DNA from 3 places in the Bacillus sp. GbtcB14 genome. Region 2 is predicted to be linked to each of the others. Evidence: riboswitches for the same ligand, from Rfam matches in the RefSeq annotation. Region 2 holds a riboswitch; each other region holds the start of a gene.

Region 1 (6,800 bases), 430 kb from region 2:
AAACCAGATTTTTCAAAACTGACAGCAGATACGATTTTATATGCGATGGGACAATCTTTCTTCTCACTAACAGTAGGTGCCTCAGTAATGGTCACGTATAGCTCGTATTTAAAGAAAGAAGAACATTTAGCTAAATCAGCAACATCTATTGTAAGCTTAACGATTTTTGTTACTGTACTGGCAGGATTAGCAATTTTCCCAGCGATTTTCGCATTAGGCGTTAAGCCGACTGAAGGGCCAGGACTACTGTTTATCGTCCTTCCAGCAGTATTTGCGAAAATACCATTGGGACAATTTTTCTTCATTATGTTTTTAGTTTTATTCTTTTTTGCGACTTTAACATCTGCGATTTCCATGCTTGAAATTGTAGTAGCATCTGTCGCGAAAGGCAATGAAAAAAAGCGTCCGTCAGCATCATTATTAATTGGTATTCTTATTTTTGCAGTTGGAATTCCATCAGCTTTATCGTTTGGCATTATGAGTGATGTGAAAATATTCGGGAAAACATTCTTTGACTTAGTCGACTTCTCGGTAAGTAACGTATTGTTGCCGCTAGGAGTACTGGCTATTTCATTGTTTGTACCAAATAAAATGAGTAAAGAGTTATTAATGAAAGAATTAGAAGTTACGGAAACGAAAGGGAAAACATTATTTAATATTTGGTTCTTCTTGCTTCGTTATGTTATTCCGGTAACTGTAATTATTGTATTTTTAAATGCGATAGGCGTATTTAAAATGTTTGCATAATAAAAAGACGGAGATTTCTCCGTCTTTTTATTATGTTGTAGGTGTATTTAATAAACGATTATATGCTTTATAGGCTGTGATGACTGCGAGAAATGAGCCGATTAAAAATAACGCGGAGCCGCCAAATGTAAATAGCCGGCCAATGTAAGTTTCTCTAGCTTCTTCTATTTCTTGTAGTAATTGTGTATTCATAGTCGATCACCCCGTAAACTATAGGCATTTAGTTATAGTCTATGTGGGAAGCCTATATTGTGTGAAGTGTAAATAAAAAACTCGGTATGCACCGAGTTTTTTATAATCCGATATAAGGAGATGGATCAACTGCGTTTGTCTTGCCGACATTCCATTCTCCAAGGTGAAGTTCAAAGTGTAAATGTTGTCCGTATGATTGACCAGTATTACCCATAAATCCAAGTTGAGTGCCTTGTTTTACAGTTTGTCCATTTGATACAGAACGGCTACTCATATGAGCATATACTGTCGTATATGTTTTTCCGTTTATACGGTGGGATAAGTACACAACGTTTCCGTAACTAGATGATAGTTCCGAGCGAATAACAACACCATCTGCAGCAGCGATAATTGGAACAGTTCCCGAAGCTGCGATATCGATTCCTTTATGATTATCTATAGAGCGCACGCCAAACCCAGAAGTTTTTGATCCAGCTGCTGGCTTAATAAAGCCGCCAATATTTGTATCGTGTGGTGTTGGGGCTGCTTGAACAGCTTGAGTTGTTTGGGCAGATGTAGCAGCTTGTTTCCGAGCTTCTTCAGCTTTGCGGGCTTCTTCAGCTTTACGAGCCTCTTCGGCACGTTTTTCTTCTTCAATTGCTTTTTGAACAGCTTGACGCTGATTTTCTAAAATACCTTTAGATTCTTCTAATCCTTCAATCTCTGAATCTACTTTTGCTACTTTCGTATGTAGATCGCTAATAAATGTTTGCTGCTGTTGTTGATTCGTTTGCAACTCTTGTTGTTTTTGAACTAATTTCTGTTCAGATTCTTTTAGTTGTTGCTCTTTTTTCTCGACAGCCTCTTTTTCTTTCGTCACAGCATTTTGGTCAGTTGTTTGTTTTTTCACAATATCAGTATCATTGTTTAAAATTAAACTGACAGAATACATATTATCAACAAGATCAGCAATGTTTGTAGAATTTGTTAATACCTCTGTAATGATATTTGTACGAGGTTTTTCTTGCATAGATTGTAAACGTTGCTTAATAACTTCCTGACGTGTATCTATGTTTGTTTGTAATTGCTCTATATGTTTCTTTTTCTCAGTAATTACTTGTTGTGTTTTACTAATTTCTTTTTTTGTATCGTTTAATTCAGCTTCGTTTTTATTAATAGAAGTAGTTAAATCGTCGATTTTCTTTTGTAATTCTTGAATTTCCTTTTCTATTTGTTCTTTCTCGGCTGATTTATTTTGTAAGTCATTTTGTTTTCCTTCTAATTCAGATTGAATATTAGATAATTTATCTTGATTCGTTTCAGCGTATGCAGGTGAAAGTAACGGAGAAACAAAAATCGTTCCTGCTGCTAAAACACTGAACGCTGCAAATTTCTTTTTCATGGTTGTCTGGCTCCTTTCCCTATGAATGTTATATATCATAAGAAGAAGGGTGTCTATCGTTGTAACCATAATGTAAAGAAAATTTTATAATTTTGCTAAGTTTTGTCGGAATTTATCATTTTTTAGCCTTAATTGTTATGTGTTTGCATTTTTTATGCGTGCCACAAAAATTTGGTGTTGATTAAATTTGTAAAATAAAGGTAAACGGAAGGCTATTTTATATAATGAAAGGTTATTTAGGAAACCAATAAAACACTGGTGAGGAATCGTTCTCATGTGAGGTTTTCTGACATGGGTTTTGTTTTTGTCAAGAAAATTATTTGCGTTCGGGCAAACTTATTTTGTTGTCAGATTTTAAATTTTGATTTATGATTTTTAACAGGGACAAAATGTAGTGAATTGTCGAATAATATGTAATACTCTTAATTTCAAGTTTTATAGAGATAGAATGAGAGATAGAGTGACACATCGAAGAGGGGGTTACAACAAGTATGAAAAGAATAGGACTTGCATGGCAAATTTTAATAGGACTTGCCCTAGGTATCGCGGTTGGGGCAATTTTTTATGGCGATAGCACAGTTGTAGGGTACCTAAAACCAATTGGTGATATTTTTATCCGATTAATTAAAATGATCGTTGTGCCGATTGTTGTAGCAAGTATTGTTGTTGGGGTTGCTGGTGTTGGCGATGTAAAAAAATTAGGCCGACTAGGCGGAAAAACAATTATTTACTTTGAAATTATTACAACACTTGCAATTGTTGTTGGTCTGTTAATAGCGAATATTTTCCAACCGGGAAAAGGCGTGAATATGGATCAATTAACAAAGACTGATATTTCTAAATATGCAGAAACAACATCTCAAGTACAAAGTCATTCGTTTGCAGATACATTTGTGAATATCGTTCCAACGAATATTATGAAATCATTGGTTGAGGGCGATATGCTTGCGATTATCTTCTTCTCTGTACTATTTGGTTTAGGAGTTGCGGCGATTGGTGAAAGAGGGAGACCGGTTCTTCAATTTTTCCAAGGTGTAGCAGATGCGATGTTTTACGTGACTAACCAAGTTATGAAATTTGCACCGTTTGGTGTATTCGCATTAATTGGTGTAACAGTTTCGACGTTTGGCTTATCTTCATTAATTCCATTAGGGAAATTAGTCATAGTTGTATATGGTGCGATGATTTTCTTCGTTGTAGTCGTACTAGGACTTACAGCGAAACTATTTGGAATTAACATTTTCCAATTCTTTAAGATTTTAAAAGACGAGCTGATCTTAGCATACTCTACAGCAAGTTCAGAAACAGTTTTGCCGAAAATTATGGAGAAGATGGAAAAATTCGGTTGTCCGAAAGCAATTACATCTTTCGTTATTCCAACAGGTTATTCGTTTAACTTAGATGGATCAACACTATATCAAGCAATTGCAGCAATTTTCTTAGCGCAAATGTATGGTATTGAATTATCCATTACACAACAAATTACATTATTACTTGTATTAATGGTTACATCAAAAGGTATTGCGGGTGTACCGGGCGTATCATTCGTTGTATTATTAGCAACACTTGGTACAGTAGGTATTCCAGCTGAAGGTTTAGCCTTCATCGCTGGTATTGACCGTATTTTAGATATGGCCCGTACAGCAGTTAACGTTGTAGGTAACTCTTTAGCAGCTGTAGTTATGTCTAAGTGGGAAGGTCAGTATGACGCTGAAAAAGGACAAGCTTATTTAGAGGAAATTTCCAATAAACAAGCAGCTTAAATTATAATTTGAACAAGCTCTCACATAATATGTGGGGGCTTTTCTATATAGAAGGGGAGCGGACGTAATGAAACGTAAATATGGTGACGGTTCTTCGTGGAAGCGACTAATAGAGAAAGATTATACGGTTAAGCAAATAGAAGAGGGAATGCTAGGAATACTGGAAATAAAAAAGGTTAGGGAACCTAGTTATAAAGAATATGATGGGAAAGAACTTTGTATTGCAGGGAATCAGTATACGTGGATTCAATATTTCATAAATGGGGAGAACTTTGCGATTACAGCCATGTTAGATGATCAGAAAAAATTAGTGCAATATTACATCGATGTGACGAAAGAATATAAAATAGACGACCGTGGTTTACCGTATTTTGATGATTTATATTTAGATGTAGTGTTATTACCGAACGGTAAGATGTATGTACTCGATGAAGATGAGCTAGAGGGTGCTTATAAAAGTGCCGATGTTACAAAAGAAGAGTATGATTTAGCTTGGTGCACTACGAAATGGATAATAGCTGCAATAAACAATAGTGAATTTTATTGGATTTCAATATTAGAAGAAGAAATCCAAAAGTTAAAATGAGTATTGTATTCAAATTTTTGCATAATTACCAAAAAAATCTATACAAAAAATAATTGACTTTTGTTTTGTAAGCGAGTAAAGTTAGGGAAGAAATTATTATTAAAAAATAAATATGAAACCTTCTTATAAAGAGAGGCGGAGGGACTGGCCCTACGATGCCTCGGCAGCGGACTCGATTTCAGAGTGCTGTGCCAAATCCAGCAAGCATGTGCTTGAAAGATGAGAAGAGCGTTTCTTATAGATGTATAAGACCTCTTCTCGTTGGAAGAGGTCTTTTGTTGTTCAGTAGAAAAGGTTTAAAACTAGGGAGAGATGATACTTTGAAAGAAACGAGAGGAAATGGTTTAGCTTTATTACCGCTTGGAATATTTTTGGCACTATTTATTGGTTCTGGAATTATTACAGGTGATTTCTATAAATTGCCGATACTTGTAGCGATTTCAATTGCTGTAGGAGTCGCTTTAGCAATGAATCGTAAAGAAAGCTTTAATGTAAAAGTGGAACGATTTGCTAAAGGTGCAGGGAATCCAGATATTATGATTATGGTTTTAATTTTTGTACTGGCAGGAGCGTTCTCTGAAACAGCAAAAGGGATGGGCGGCGTTGATTCTACAGTTAACTTAGCGTTATCAATTTTACCGCAAGGATTTATCGTAGCTGGAATTTTTGTTATCGGGGCATTTATTTCATTAGCGATGGGAACTTCAATGGGAACAATTGCTGCATTAGCACCAATTGCTGTAGGTATTAGTGGGCAAACTGATATCTCAATTGCACTTACGATGGCGACAGTTGTTGGCGGAGCGATGTTTGGTGATAATTTATCATTTATTTCAGATACAACAATCGCAGCTGTACGCTCGCAAGGAACAGAAATGAAAGATAAGTTTAAAACGAACTTTTTAATTGTATTACCGGCAGCTATTATTACAATTGTACTATTAGTAATCATTACTTTAGGAAGCGACACGCAGATTAAAGCGCATAGCTTTGACTGGATAAAGATTTTACCGTATGCAGGAGTACTTATTACAGCGCTACTGGGTTGGAATGTACTTATTGTGTTAACTGGTGGAACTGTACTATCCGGCGTTATCGGTCTTTTAGATGGTAGTTACACGTTAGAGAGTTTCTTTAAAAGTGTAACGACTGGAATGGGCGGTATGATGGAGTTAGTATTACTTGCTATTTTAATTGGTGGTATGGTCGAACTGATTCAATATAATGGTGGTATTCAATATTTAATGAATATTTTAACTCGTAACATTCGTTCAAAAAAAGGAGCGGAGTTCGGTATTGCTGGCTTAGTGAGTATGACGAATATGTGTACAGCGAATAATACGATTTCTATTATCTTTACAGGTCCGCTTGCGAAAAACATTGCAGACCAATATGAAATTGATCCTCGTAAATCAGCGAGTGTATTAGATCTTTTCTCGTGTTGTGTGCAAGGATTAATTCCGTATGGTGCGCAAATGTTAACTGCAGCAGGATTTGCAGCGTTATCTCCGATTGAATTGTTACCATATGCGTTTTATCCGATTTTAGTTGGAGTATGCGGAATCATTTCTATATTAATTGGTTTCCCGAGGTTTTCTAAAGTAGCGGGAAAGAAAGAGTATCATAAAACAGCATAAGTAAAATGAAGTTTATGAAATAGTAACGAAAGCCGTACAGAGAATGTTCTCTGTACGGCTTTTTATGTGCGATAAAAGAGTGAATCATCCTATCCTACCGTATGTTTTTACAAAAGGCTGAATGCAACTCGGTCTTAAGTCTGAGTCGAAAACGGTTCTTAAGCTCGTTATGGAAAAATGAAAAAATAGTTAAGATAAGAGTATCAAATCGAAGGGAGGCAAGCACAAGATGAAACAATTTCTAGCGTTTATCGCGGCCGGTATTTTGGCTTTAATTGCTCTTGGTAGCCTTGCTGGTATTGTAGGATTCGCAATCGGAGCAGGAGTTGTGTACTGGAGCTATAAATCATTTGTGCGAGCACAATCATTTTTTGGAAAGTTAGCTTGGGGTATTGTTGGTTTAATCGGTTTATCCATTGCACTTTCGCACTCCCCAGCATTAATCGGTATCGCAGCATTAGTAGTTTTATACTACGGATACCGTGAGTGGAAAA
Region 2 (6,800 bases):
ACCAGTTACTTCCATTTCATTAAGTGACCACAATTTTTCAGGATTAGCAGCCAACTTCTCTTCAACTTTAGACCATTCAAGATCTTCATGGCGGTTCATATTTTTCTCAAAACGAGCTTTTAATACTTTTAATAATTCTTCTCGTTGTTCTACTGATAACTCATTTTTATTCTTTGTCATATTAGTCCTCCGTATTATGTTCCCTTATAATCACTTAAGTATATGTTTTATAATAACTCTTCTCAATAATTGTTTTACAGTTTACAACAAATTATATAATTTGTTGTATCTCTTTTTCAACAATTTGAAAAAAGCATCTGAAACAGATGCTTTTTCTCATTATCACTACATAAACGTAATCGTCACTAAAGAATATCCTTCTTTCGCATTATACGGCTCAGCTTTATAAGAAACACGATTCGCTCCTTGCGGATAACCAATTTCTCCAATTACTTTTTTCACATCTTGCAATGCGCCATCCATTGATTGCTTATAAAGGATTTCAATCTGTTTTGAATTTGCGCTATAACTTTTCTGCATTTTATTTTTTAATTCATTATAGTTATTTGCGATATATTCATTTCCTAAATAATTTAGCTTTGTATCTTTTAATATTTGCTGATATGCAGGAATTTTCGTACCACCTGCCGCAATTTTATTTGTTAATGTACTATAATAATTTGTTGTAGCTTGCGGATAATCACTTCTATTCCACTCATGATTTCTTGCGATTTGCTCATCAGATAAGTTGAAATAAGAATACGTTACACGGCCTTGTTCATCTGGCACCGGATCATCGAATGTTGTATCAAGGTGATACCATTTGTTTTCGATTTTCACTAAATTCCAAGCATGAGGCTGACCGTCTCCAGTTCCTACTACAAAATGATTCTCAATTCCAGCTTCTTTTAATAATTGATAAGTTAATAGTGCGTAACCTTGGCAAACCGCAGAACGATTTACGAGTGCTTCATATGCTGTGTAAGCTTTATAAGACGTATCATAAGAAATATGCTTTACGACATAATCATGAATCGCCTTCACTTTTTCATGATCATCCATTCCAACTTGCGTAATAGAAGAAACAATTGCCTTTGCTTGCTTCATTACATATTCCGTTTGTTCTTTCGTTTCACGATATGTAATCTTTAACGTAAACGTATAATTTCCAGGCGATCCAGAAATGCCATATGAAACATTCGATCTATTATAATTTGTATACTCATTTTTACTTGCAACTTCTTTATATGCATCGAAAAGTGTATTCATTACTTCTTCTGGATTACCATTTTTCGTTTTATATGGAAGTGTAATATTCGTTTCGTACATATTAATACGCTTTTGCACTTCATCTTTGAATGCTACTAATAATGCCGCATCTCCGGTATCTTGCACCGCAACTTCAGGCTTTTTATATTTCAAAGTATTATATAAAAACTGTGCATACTGTTCGCGTGTTACCGTTTTAGATGGCTCAAATTTCCCTTCGCCTGTACCAGAAGCAATTCCGGTTGACTGCACTGCGCTAATAGCGTTTTCACCCCAAAAACCATTTGGAACATCGTTAAATGTATGCTTTTGTTTCGCAGAAAGATGAAAAGCGTTTGTTAAAATTTGCGCCATTTCCGCACGACTCACAGGAGCTTTCGGTCTAAAATTCCCTTTCTCATCTCCTTTAAATACCCCTGCTTTTGTTAACATTAAAATTTCCTCAGGGAACATCGTAGAATTCTGATTAATATCGCCATAAGGATTATTAAACTTAGATCCGTCCTTTAATACATAAAGAGTATTATTGCTACTAAACGTTCCGCCTTGTTTATTCGGTAGCATAACTCGATACACTAAAGCTGCAACTTGCTCTCTCGTCGCAACATCACCGAAACCAAATATCCCATTTCCATAACCTGAAATAATATTTTTACTCGCTAAATCTTTAATTGCCGGATACGACCAATGCGATGTAGGCACATCAGAAAAAACACCCGCCTCAGCAGCTTTCACATCACTGCCGTTTGCATACAATAAAGCACCACCAATAAGTGATAATGATGTAATTGATTTTAATAGTTTTGTGTACATAATTCCTTCTCCCAATACGTTCTCTATTTATATATTTTGTCGAAAAATCTAAAAGAATATGACAAAATATATTATACAATTAAAACTTTTTGAAGGATATACTAAGTTTTGAAATATGCAAAAACTCATATTGTTATAGGAATTCATAGTGATATTATGTTGTTTTACTTGTAGATATATAACATAGAAATAGCCCAAGTTCCTCATTGAAACTTGGGCTACTTCTTATACTTTTCGTTCTAGTGCAAAAACCATAAGAACTTGGCCATACGACCACGATTACTTTAACAAAGATTTTACTAGAAACTTATATATTATTTCACTGATTCTACTTGTTTTTCTAATTCTATTCCAAGGAATGTAGCAAGCTCAAGCATACCAAATTGATTCGCTACAGACTCTGCATCAGAATTATAGTTTGTATTTGTATTAATATCATACGTATAAATTGTTCCATCTGCACTACGAATAAATTCAATACCAGCAACGGTAATTTCATTTTCTTTCAAAAACTCTTTGTATTGTTCAATAATTGGCTCTTGGAAGTCCGATATAATTTCAAATTTTGTTTGCACTTCTTTCTCCCTCTCTTCTCCTACTGGGCAGAAAGCATCTTGAATCGAACACGCATCTGCTGGACAAAGTTCAAATCCTTCTGATGTATCTACTTTAACTGCATATACAAACTGGCCGCCTACAAACTCACAACGTGTAATGTATGGTTCTGGCGCTTCAATATATTGCTGGATTAAAGTAATTCCATCAATGGGTTCTTCAAACGTCGGACCATCCAAATATTGTTCTAAAGCATCAATAGAATGAAATAGTTGAACACCAAGACCTTTACCTGCACGGTTATGTTTTGTAATGAACGGTACTTCCCCTAACTCCCTTGCTGCTTTTACTATATGATCACGGCCCACAGCACCAATTGTTTTCGGCACTTGTATCCCAAAATTTCTTAATGCTGCATATTGATTCAATTTACTTACTTCAAGGCGTAATGCACGAGACCCATTAAATACTGTGCGCCCGTATCCCTCTAGCCAAGCAAGGACTCCTTCCGTCAACTCAGGTGCATATCGATGACCTCTCGTATGTGAAGAAGCACTCATGCGGCTATAAAAAACACCTTGAGGAGGTTCTTTTTCTAACGAAAGTGTTCCTTCATCTAAATGCCATTCCTCATAAGGTAACTCTAGTTCTTCTAACCTTCTCACCAAATGATCCGTCCATTCTTTATTCTCATGTAATATGTAAATTTTACTCATTTGTAATCAATTCCTTTCTTTTTGCTTCAACTAATGGCATCACTTTTTCAGAAAATCGTTTCATCTCTTCAAGCTGTGGCGAAAATTGTAAAAGTAATAACGTAACACCCACTTTTTCAAAAGCGAGTATCCTTTCTGCAATTTGTTCTGGTGTTCCGATTAGATTAGGACGTAACCCGCGATTGGATACGGAATAATCATTCAATTTCACTTGCTGTTCCAAATGCGATTTACTAATAAAGTCTTGGTAACCCGCGTAACCTAAAGCATCGTCTTTCACATCCGTTATGCGTCTCCATTCTTCTAATGCCTCTTCTTCTGTATCACGACAAATGACGTAAGCCGCAAGCCCAAATGACTGCAATGGCTCCTCTGTGACTTTCTTTCTACGTTTCTTCATATCTTCTATTTTCACAGATACCTCTTCCACTGTTCCCCCATGCATGACATATGCATCCGCGTGATTTACAATGACCTCTTTTCCTCTTTCACTTTCACCACCTGCATAAATCTTAATGCCCTGTTTCTGCACAGGCTTTGGACTTAAATGTGTATGATGAAGCTCATAAAAATTCCCTTTATAAGAAAACACTTCTTCTTTCCAAAGTTCCTTCAAAATTGTTACAAATTCCTCTGTGCGATCATATCTTTCATCATGTGCGGTAAATACTCCGCCATACTGCCTCGCTTCTTCTTCCCACCATGCTGAAACTACATTCAATGTAAAACGGCCATTACTTAATTGATCGATATTCGCTGCCATTTTCGCTGTAACTGCTGGATTGTGGAAGCCCGGTCTGACAGCTGTCATAATCTCTAATTTATCCGTTACTGCTGCAAGTGCTGCCGCAGTTGTCCACGCTTCTAAACTTGGTGCTGAAACACCTTTTATATCATTTAAGTTTAATTCCGCAATAAGTGTTGTTGAAAAACCTAATTGTTCTGCCGCTTGCGCTGTTTGTTTTGCATACTCAAACGTAGGCGGCATAGATTCATTATCTACATTTCGAAGCCATCCCCCAAAAATCGGTAACCAAAAACCATACTCCACTACCTATTCCCCCTTTACCTTTTAGCCATAAAAAAGGCTACTCTTATCAAAATAAGAGTAGCCTTCTTGACTAAGTGAACCGCTCTTATCTTTCAGGTGTTTCTTCACCTGCAGGATTTGGCACCTTTCGTCTCATACGAGGTTGCCGAAGTTTCATAGGGCCCGTCCCTCCACTTCTCAACATAAGAATTGTTTGGTTTCCATTTATTATAATCATCAGAATAATAAAAATCAATCATTTAATACTCATTTTTCCTATAAGTATTAAATGATATATAAGAAATCATATTTTTATAGAGCTTCATAAGGGTATTGTTTTACTTACGAATATATAAAGGGGTATGTTGTATCATGTCGAAAATATCATGTATAACCAAGTTGCTTTACTTCTATCTTAAAAACACAGCAAAAGAGGTGTTAGTAACATGAAAAATAAACGATGCGAGAATTGTGGTTCTACTACATTTAAAGAAGGAAGAGTTGGATCTGCTTATCATGCATATGTTTGTGAAGATGAATCTAGTAGATTCTTTTCAGGCGGGAAGCGTTCCAAACTATTAACCACATTTTGTTTAGAGTGCGGTGAGGTGCAATCATTTAGAGTTGAAAAACCAGATAAATTCAGAGAATAAAATATACCCAAGACACTTCTTGACGGTAGTGTTTTACTCATAGCCTCATTCTTTTTTTAGACGATTTGTTTTTTCTTCATATACACAAAAGAAAGAAAAATGAACAAATAACACAACAGTTAGTTACAACTATTGTGTCATTTAAACACTCAAACATCACTCACTAAAATCCTAGTGTAATGCAGGATGCGGCCATTGATAGTATATGTTTAAAAAAGATGAAATCACCGATTTCATCTTTTTTTAATACGTTATTTCGATTCTTTCTATTCAATATGTCGAATTTGTACTATCGTTTTTCAATTGGTAGTTTAAATGTAAAAGTACTGCCTTCCCCTAATTTACTTTCAACGGTAATTTTTCCTCCGTATAGTTCGACAATCCATTTCACCATCGACAATCCTAAACCTGTGTTTCCAATGTTTGAAGATGTTCGTGCTGCATCAACTCGATAGAAGCGTTCCCATATTTTCGTAATATGTTGCTCGCTGATGTCTATACCATTATCGGAGACTTTACCTATTATGTTGGGTTCATCACGGAACAGTTGTATATTCACACTGCCATTCTCTTTGCCATAAGCAATCGCATTCGTCAATAAATTCATTAATAAACGCATCATCAATGTTTGGTCTGCTTTAATAAATAGGTCTTCCTCTATATTTGTTGTTATTTCAATTGAAGATTCTTGAACCATTATAGAGAATACCTTTTACAATCCACCGACGAAGCTCGTACGGTCTTTGCTGTATTTTGTCAGATTAGTAGATTGTATTTATATGTTACCTTTAAAAGAAATTTATAATAGAATTTTTTGTGATTTTTTCTATTGGATTGTTTATGTTTAATTTCACAAAGAAAGATTAATTGTTTTACTTCTACATTTACCATTTTTTTACATAAACAAAATAATATTATACTAGGAATTATACATTATTAATTGAATATATTTATCGAGGTTGGCAAAAATTTGAAATCAGGAGAAAAATTTAGTCATTTATAATTTATTAGATTGATTACCATTTTATTTTGCACCTAAAATCAATGATTGTACTTTGAATGGTCTCTCAGCTTGCCTGAGGGACCTTTTTTGTTTGATATTACACTTGAACCGTTATAAAGGGGCGATAAAAATGAGAGAAAATCAAGTAAAAGCCTTTCTCTAATAAACAAAAAAAGAAGAGAATCAAAAATAAGATTCTCTTCTTTTTTCCTCATAGAAACAACTATATATTTTCGAGAATTATAATAAAAACATTTCATTTACTACTCTATTACATCAACCCCAACTCTAATTGCTGTATCTACTTGTTGGTTGTATAATGTTATTTTTTGAAAAGGATGTTGCACTAAAATAGACGTTAAATCATACACTCCTTTCTCTTTTTTTATTGGAATTTGAGATTGAACAGTAAAAACTGTATTTGGTTCTAAATCATAAAACAACACATCTTTATCATCTATAAATTTCATCTGCTCCCAATCAAATAATTGTATTAATGCGTATTGTTTTCTTGTATTACTATTATTTCCGACCTTCGTATAGAAATCCAGATTTTTATCATTAGTGACTTCTTGAGTCAACCATCTCTTGTAAGTATTTTCTTTAGCAATAAAAACACCATCTAGAATATTCTCTGTATTCTTTTCTCCGTAACTATTAAATTCAACTTGATTATTTACCGTCTCATCCTCACCTACTACTGTACTAAATCTTACAAATAGAAGATTGGATGAATCCGTTTGTTTCCTAAACTCTTCATC
Region 3 (6,800 bases), on a different contig from region 2:
ATGGTTACTCCATGTACAGATTGGTACTTAATCTTTACTGAAATAGCGAAAGGAAATGTAGCACTTTCTACTGCTATTTTGCCTGTAAATTTAATATTGCAAGTACTACTCCTTCCCATTTATTTATTTTTATTTGCTGGTGTCATGAAGACTGTAGCGGTTTCTGTTTTAGTAGAAAGCATTGTTATCGTAATCGTCTTACCATTTGTACTTGCACACGCTACAAAGTTCATTATGAATAAACTGAAAAAAACTGAAACACTCGAGAATAAACTCATTCCATTTTTCAGCTCTGCTCAAATTGTATTTTTAAGTTTAGCAATCGTAGCGATGTTTGCATCACAAGGTAAATATTTACTACAAAATATGAATGTCGTTTTACTATTACTCATTCCTGTTCTATTGTTTTTCATCATTAATTTTGTACTAGGACAATTTATCGGACGCATGATGCGTTTATCTTATAACGATACAGTAAGCCTAAACTTAACAACATTAGCCAGAAACTCTCCTGTTGCACTCGCTATCGCTGTAACAGCTTTTCCTGACGAGCCTCTTATTGCACTTGCACTCGTTATTGGACCATTGATTGAACTGCCAGTACTTGCTTGTGTTTCACAAGTGTTGTTACTTATTAAGAAAAAACAGCAATATACATAAAAAAACGTCCTACTTTAGGACGTTTTTTATTTTTGAAAAATCTCATACAACACTTATTTCTTATTTATCATTACAAATGAAATAACCGAAACTAAAAACGTAATAATACCAATTATAATAAATAGAATAGAAGCTGAAATTGACTCTAATGAATATCCTGTTATTGCAATTCCAACTGGAGTTGATACTAATAATAACGAACTTAAAAAACCAAAAAATCTCCCTTGCACTTCATTTGGAATTAATTTTCTATACAGTACTCCAAAATATACATTACTCACTCCAAATGCAATTCCTGATAAAAAATAATAAACTGAAAATAATACCGGATTTAACGTCGTACCCATTGCAGCATTAAAAATCCCCATGATAGCAGTACATATAAAAGCAGTCGTAATCGTTTTATATTTACGAATCTTTTTAGTAATAAATGCTCCTATTAAAATCCCTATCGGTGATGCCGCAAAAACTATACTATACCATCCCGTAGAAAGGTCCATTTCTCTAACAACTATTACTTGTAGTGAAAGCATACACGCCGCTCCAAGTAAATTAATAACCGCAGCGCTCATAAGCAATGTTTTCAATGATTGATTACTATTAAATATGGAGAAACCCTCTTTAAAGTCTTCGTAAAAAGGCTTTTTCTTTTCTACTTTCAATTCACGTGGAAATTTGATGTTCATTAAAATTAAAAAAGATATAAAGAATGTGAGTGAATCTAATACAAATACTCCATGAAAACTAAAAATACTAATTAAAAAACTCGCTATTAAAGGAATGGTAACCGATATGATTTGTATTGATATTTGCCTCAGCGTAATCGCTTGTTGAACATGCTTTTCTTCCACATATGTTACTAATGCTGCATTTGAAGCTGGTGTAAATAAGGAACTCCCCATTGAACGTATTATAAGTAAAATTAGTAACGGAATGTATAGCATTTTATTATAAAATGCTATAACTGCAATTAAAATCATAACGATACATCTCATAACATCCGCAATTATCATAAGCTTTCTTCTCGACATTCGATCTGCTAACGTTCCTGTCACAGGCGCAAACAGAATCGTAGTCGTTGCTATTGCAATGTTTACTCCAGAAACAAGTATTGGAGAATTCGTTAATTTCATTACCCATAACGGTAAAACGAGCGTAACCATTGAATTGCCTATCAAAGAAGTGCAACTTGCTAAGAAAAAATACGAAAAAACTTTATTGCTCCAAATACTATCACTAGTGCTATCCTCTTTTAAACTTTCAACTTGATTATTCACTACGCCCTCCGGTTTCTTCTTCTATATTTTCTTTAATTCTTTCGCTTCTGTATCACCACCTTTCTAATTCTCTATTTATATGACAAAAAACCTTCTTCAAAATAAGAAGAAGGTTTTCTTATAACCGAATTCTTATCTATTAGGACTTTTAGATCCTACAGGATTTAGCACCTTTATTTAACATTAGGTTGCTGAGGCTTCGAAGGGCCAGTCCCTCCACCTCTCTTAATAAGAAGTTTTTATTTAATTATCTAAATTTCTTGTATTTTACATCAAAATAATTTCAATATGTTTTTCTATACAGTTAAAAGAAGATGACACCTATCATCCTCTTTTAACAATTTTGTCGTTACGTTAATAAAACCTTTCTAATTAAAAATTATAGGAAAAGTAAATATAACAACCGCTGCCCAAAGTCCGTAGATTGGCAAATACTTCGTAACGGCATCTTGAATAGCTGTCGGTCCTGATTTGTTTTGCAAGAAACGCATATAAGAAAACATAATCCAAATGAGATTTGCCCAGATCAGTATGTTTACGCCTAAAACAGCAAGTCTATTAGGTGTAATCCCGTAAGAAGAAAGTCTGAATACGATGGCTGACAATGCGACAGTGTCAATAATAAGTGCCAGAACAATTAAGGCAAAATTTATATAATCTGAAATGCTCTTTTTCTCGTCTGAATCACTCTCAACGATAGAAAATATAGTAACAGCCAATACACCAAGGAGTATTCCGTTGAAGGCCATTAAGAAATTGCGGTCCAAGAATGGATTTTTCCCGACCCACATTACCGTTATAAGATAGATAAACAATGTGATTAAGACAAGTGGACTAAAAATTTTAGATATGTATGGTGTAATATTTTTAGCAAGTTTAAGATTTAATGATACTAAGTATGCAGCCACTACAGCGAGAGCGGCAGCTCCAAATAAAACAACATTACTAAAATAGAACTCTCCTATATCCAAGTCAACAAAGCTAAATAAACGCATGGTTAATACTGCTAGTATCATTCCGCTCACTGCCATACTCGCGTAGAGAAGACCATATTCTAAATTAAACTTAATATACGCTAATCTTGTACTACCTTTTGAATATTCATTTCCCGTAAACGCAAGTCCCAATAAGAGCCATAACAATATAGGAAGATGTAAATACGCAAGGATACTGCTGTCTTTATAATTTAATGGCAACATATTAAGATACAACCCGGCAATTAGGAACAACGCTGCCAGGAAATAAATAATACTTTTTTTCGGAGTATTATTGTAAATAAAATAAGCAGCGATAAAGGGCATTACACCAAAAGCTATGTTAATTGGAGCAATTGCTTCCTGCTCGACAAAGTGGAAAATGATTCTAGTGCTTAGCCCAGCTAAAATAGCTAACATGCCCATGAATAAGAAACCTTTTTGAAACAGTGATATTTTTTCTGCATTTGTCTTTCCCTTGAAATGCAACCTTTCATACCAAGCAGCTAGCACCTGAGAATCAGGGTTTTCATCCCATGCTTGTGAGAATGACTTTTTAAAAGCTTTCGGGTCTTTTCTATACATTCTCTCCAACTCATGAGGGTTATCCATATTTTCAATAATCAAATTGTGATTGTTCATAGTTTTACCTCCTCTAATAAAAAACAGCGTTGTTACCTTTCTATAAAAAGCATCTCACTGATTTATTATGATATTGATTTTAATACAAAATTTATTGTTTTACAATAAAAAATTATCAATTATAAAGATTTTTTTATTGTATATTTCATTTCAAATAAAAATATATAGTACTACTTATTCAAAAAAAATATCCTATAGTATAGACTTTTTTAAGTGTCTATTCTATAGGATACAGTTTAATTATCATATTTTTTTTATTTGTTGAAACAACTTAATTCTCAAACACAAAATTCATCTTATTATCTTTCCACTCTAACTTCGCATCAAACGTTTTCTCGCCCTTTTTAAAACCTTTAATTAAATCGGTCTTTTCACCTTTTAAGAGCTTTGTCATATTCTTTTGCGAAATTGTTTTGCTTAATATCTTCTTTGAGATGGTAAAATCACATTGTGTCGTGTTGTAGTTGGAACAACCGTAAAACGTTGACTTATCAATCACATCTCCATCACATTTTTTACAACTACCAACCTTTTTACCTGTTGTAAATTTCGATCCTTTTCGCTCAATCGATTCAACATGTAATCCAGTGAAATCCCATTTCTCCGACATTTCCACTGCATCTTCAATAATTTTAGCTGATAGCTTTTTCGTTTGTTCCATAAATGTAGCTGGGGATGCTGTGCCTTCCCCGATTTCTGCAAGGCGCTGCTCCCATTTCGCTGTCATTTCTGGTGAAGCTAGTATTTTGTCTCCGATTGCGGTAATTAATACTTTTCCTTTATCGGTTGCGTACACTTGGTTCTTCTGCACATCTATATATTTACGGTCTTTCAGCATCGTAATAATACCTGCACGCGTTGCCTCAGTACCTAGTCCTTCTGTTTTCTTTAATACTTTCTCCAGCTCTTCATTCTCTAAATACTTACCCGCTGTTTTCATTAACGTAATAAGTTGTCCTTCTGTATAACGCTTCGGCGGCTGTGTTTTTCCTTCTTTCACTTTCACCTTTACAACTTTTCCTTGTTCACCTTCTGCGACAATTGGAAGAATTGTTTCGTCATCTTTATCATCTTGGAAAATAACTTTACGCCAACCTTCTTGAATTTGCTGTTTTCCTTTTGAAATGAATTCAGCACGTTCATCTACAAGAGTTGTAATCGTTGTGTAGTCAAAGATTGCTACTTCATAATGCGCCGCAATCAGTCTTCTTACGATCATATCGTAAATTTTCTTTTCATCACCTGATAGTTTGCTTGGATTTGTAACTTGCTCTGTCGGTATAATTGCGTAGTGATCTGTAACTTTTTTTTCATTCACATAACGCTTATTGTTCATAATCGATTCAACTGGAGCTGGTAATAAACCTTTATATTCATCAAACTGACTTAACTTCTGTAAAATATCAGGGAACGTCGCTGCTTCTCCTTGAGTAACATAGTTTGAATCTGAACGAGGATAAGAGACAATTCCTTTTTGATATAATGCTTGTGTTATATCAAGCGTCTTTTTCGGTGAAAATTTAAAAGCTTTATTCGCTGTCGCTTGCAGTGCTGATAAATTAAATAAAAACGGTGGCTGAAACTCTTTACGCTCCGTTTTCATTTCTTTTACTACAGCCGGTTTCCCTTGGCAAAATGCCGCAATTTTATTTGCCATATCAGAGTCTTGTAAGCGGGATTCACTATCCTTCTCCCATTTCCCCTCATACTTCTTTCCTTCTATATTAAAGGTTGCGAACACTTCCCAAAACGGCTCAGACTTAAAGTTTTCAATTTCTTTCTCACGCTTTACGATTAATGCAAGTGTCGGTGTTTGTACACGACCAGCTGAAAATACATCGTTCATTCCTTTTTTCTTTAGCAAAATACTAAAGACACGCGATGCATTCATACCAACGACCCAGTCCGCACATGACCTTGTATATGCCTCATAGTACGTATTGATTGTATCTGCTTCATCTAGTAAATTTTTAAACCCTTGGTATATAGCTTGTTTCGTTAAAGATGAAATCCAAAGACGCTTCATCGGCTTTTGCACGTTACAAAGATTAATAATGTTTCGTACGATTAATTCCCCTTCACGCCCAGCATCGCCCGCGTGAATAATTTCTGTTACCCCCGGATTATGTAACAGCTGTTTCACAACGTTAAATTGCTTATACTTTGATTTTGTTACTTCAAATTGAAAACGCTCTGGAATCATCGGTAACGTATTAAGTGACCATTTTTTCCACTCCGCGTGATAATGCTCTGGATTACATAACTGCGTCAAATGACCAATTGCCCATGTACAGTACGCTCCATTTGGAAATAACTCATTCGCTTCCACTTCTAAATAGCCATCTTTCCGGCGATATTTAAATTGTGAAACAAGAGCCAAACCTTGATCTGGTTTCTCGGCAATAATTAATTTCATTTTATAACTCCCTATCTGTATTCCAGTGTTACTTTCATTGTCTATCTGTTTAGAGGCGATGATAAAACAACAATCTTATTTATCATTCGCGGTTTGTCTCGCAAATGGGAGACCTATAATATTATACGCTTATTCTTTATGGCTTCACAATAGGTTGAGTTATATATTACTTAATCCAGATTAAAACTTTACACTTGGTATAACTCTAATTATCACTTTAAAGATTATCCACCTTTTAGTTCTTAATCTATCATTTCTAAATTCGATGAATTCATACTTATAACATCCTTTCAAACAATGCAGTGCGCCCTGAAAAACATACATAGATTAAAATACCTAAATTAACTGTTAACCATCTTCTTTTAGAGACAGAAACTTTAATTACCATTGTAATAATGAATAGTATAGTTTTAACGTGTTATCTTTTATTTCAAATTCTCTAAATGTATTTTCAAGAAATTTACTTATATCTAATTCTCCTTTAAATTCCGTACATTAATTTAAAATACCCTTTAAATCTTTTACATCTTCAAAACTTAATAATTTTTCATTGACCACGAATATTATATAACAAAAATTCAGGCCACTCTTTTATTACCAAAGGTATGACCCTAGATTGCTATAATTAAAAAGGATAATAATTCATACCATAAATAAACAAAAACGAAGCCTAGTTACAAACTTCGTTTTTTTCACCCTATCATATATTATTGGTGGTTGCCTAAAAGTACATTATTCAGTCACAGTTGTTTACACTTTTATTAACTTTATAAAAAAAACAAACATCTTACTTTGCTAATATGCAATTGGCTTTTTCTAATTTTTTTTCAG

What was found. Region 2 has a riboswitch for S-adenosylmethionine ahead of KVT31_RS10245 (LLM class flavin-dependent oxidoreductase). Riboswitches for the same ligand answer to the same signal wherever they lie in the genome.
Region 1: another riboswitch for S-adenosylmethionine. It lies ahead of KVT31_RS12485 (Na+/H+ antiporter NhaC family protein); the one in region 2 lies ahead of KVT31_RS10245 (LLM class flavin-dependent oxidoreductase).
Region 3: another riboswitch for S-adenosylmethionine. It lies ahead of KVT31_RS06970 (MFS transporter); the one in region 2 lies ahead of KVT31_RS10245 (LLM class flavin-dependent oxidoreductase).

What each region holds. Positions count from the first base shown of each region.
Region 1 is NZ_JAGXJT010000003.1:675,388-682,187, forward strand. Features, by position in the region: gene KVT31_RS12460 (sodium-dependent transporter) at 1-747, shown strand, start outside; gene KVT31_RS12465 (hypothetical protein) at 778-939, opposite strand; gene KVT31_RS12470 (murein hydrolase activator EnvC family protein) at 1,040-2,320, opposite strand; gene gltP (glutamate/aspartate:proton symporter GltP) at 2,812-4,083, shown strand; gene KVT31_RS12480 (ribonuclease FAU-1 family protein) at 4,151-4,669, shown strand; SAM riboswitch class I at 4,790-4,895, shown strand; gene KVT31_RS12485 (Na+/H+ antiporter NhaC family protein) at 4,990-6,306, shown strand; gene KVT31_RS12490 (lmo0954 family membrane protein) at 6,536-6,800, shown strand, end outside.
Region 2 is NZ_JAGXJT010000003.1:249,562-256,361, reverse strand. Features, by position in the region: gene KVT31_RS10260 (DUF4256 domain-containing protein) at 1-180, opposite strand, end outside; gene KVT31_RS10255 (S-layer homology domain-containing protein) at 346-2,082, opposite strand; gene KVT31_RS10250 (ATP-grasp domain-containing protein) at 2,397-3,353, opposite strand; gene KVT31_RS10245 (LLM class flavin-dependent oxidoreductase) at 3,346-4,404, opposite strand; SAM riboswitch class I at 4,487-4,593, opposite strand; gene KVT31_RS10240 (hypothetical protein) at 4,830-5,036, shown strand; partial or broken gene KVT31_RS10235 (sensor histidine kinase) at 5,326-5,739, opposite strand; gene KVT31_RS10230 (hypothetical protein) at 6,303-6,800, opposite strand, start outside.
Region 3 is NZ_JAGXJT010000002.1:391,637-398,436, forward strand. Features, by position in the region: gene KVT31_RS06965 (arsenic resistance protein) at 1-660, shown strand, start outside; gene KVT31_RS06970 (MFS transporter) at 714-1,937, opposite strand; SAM riboswitch class I at 2,067-2,172, opposite strand; gene KVT31_RS06975 (DUF4153 domain-containing protein) at 2,306-3,553, opposite strand; gene topB (DNA topoisomerase III) at 3,825-5,969, opposite strand; gene KVT31_RS30575 (hypothetical protein) at 6,757-6,800, opposite strand, start outside.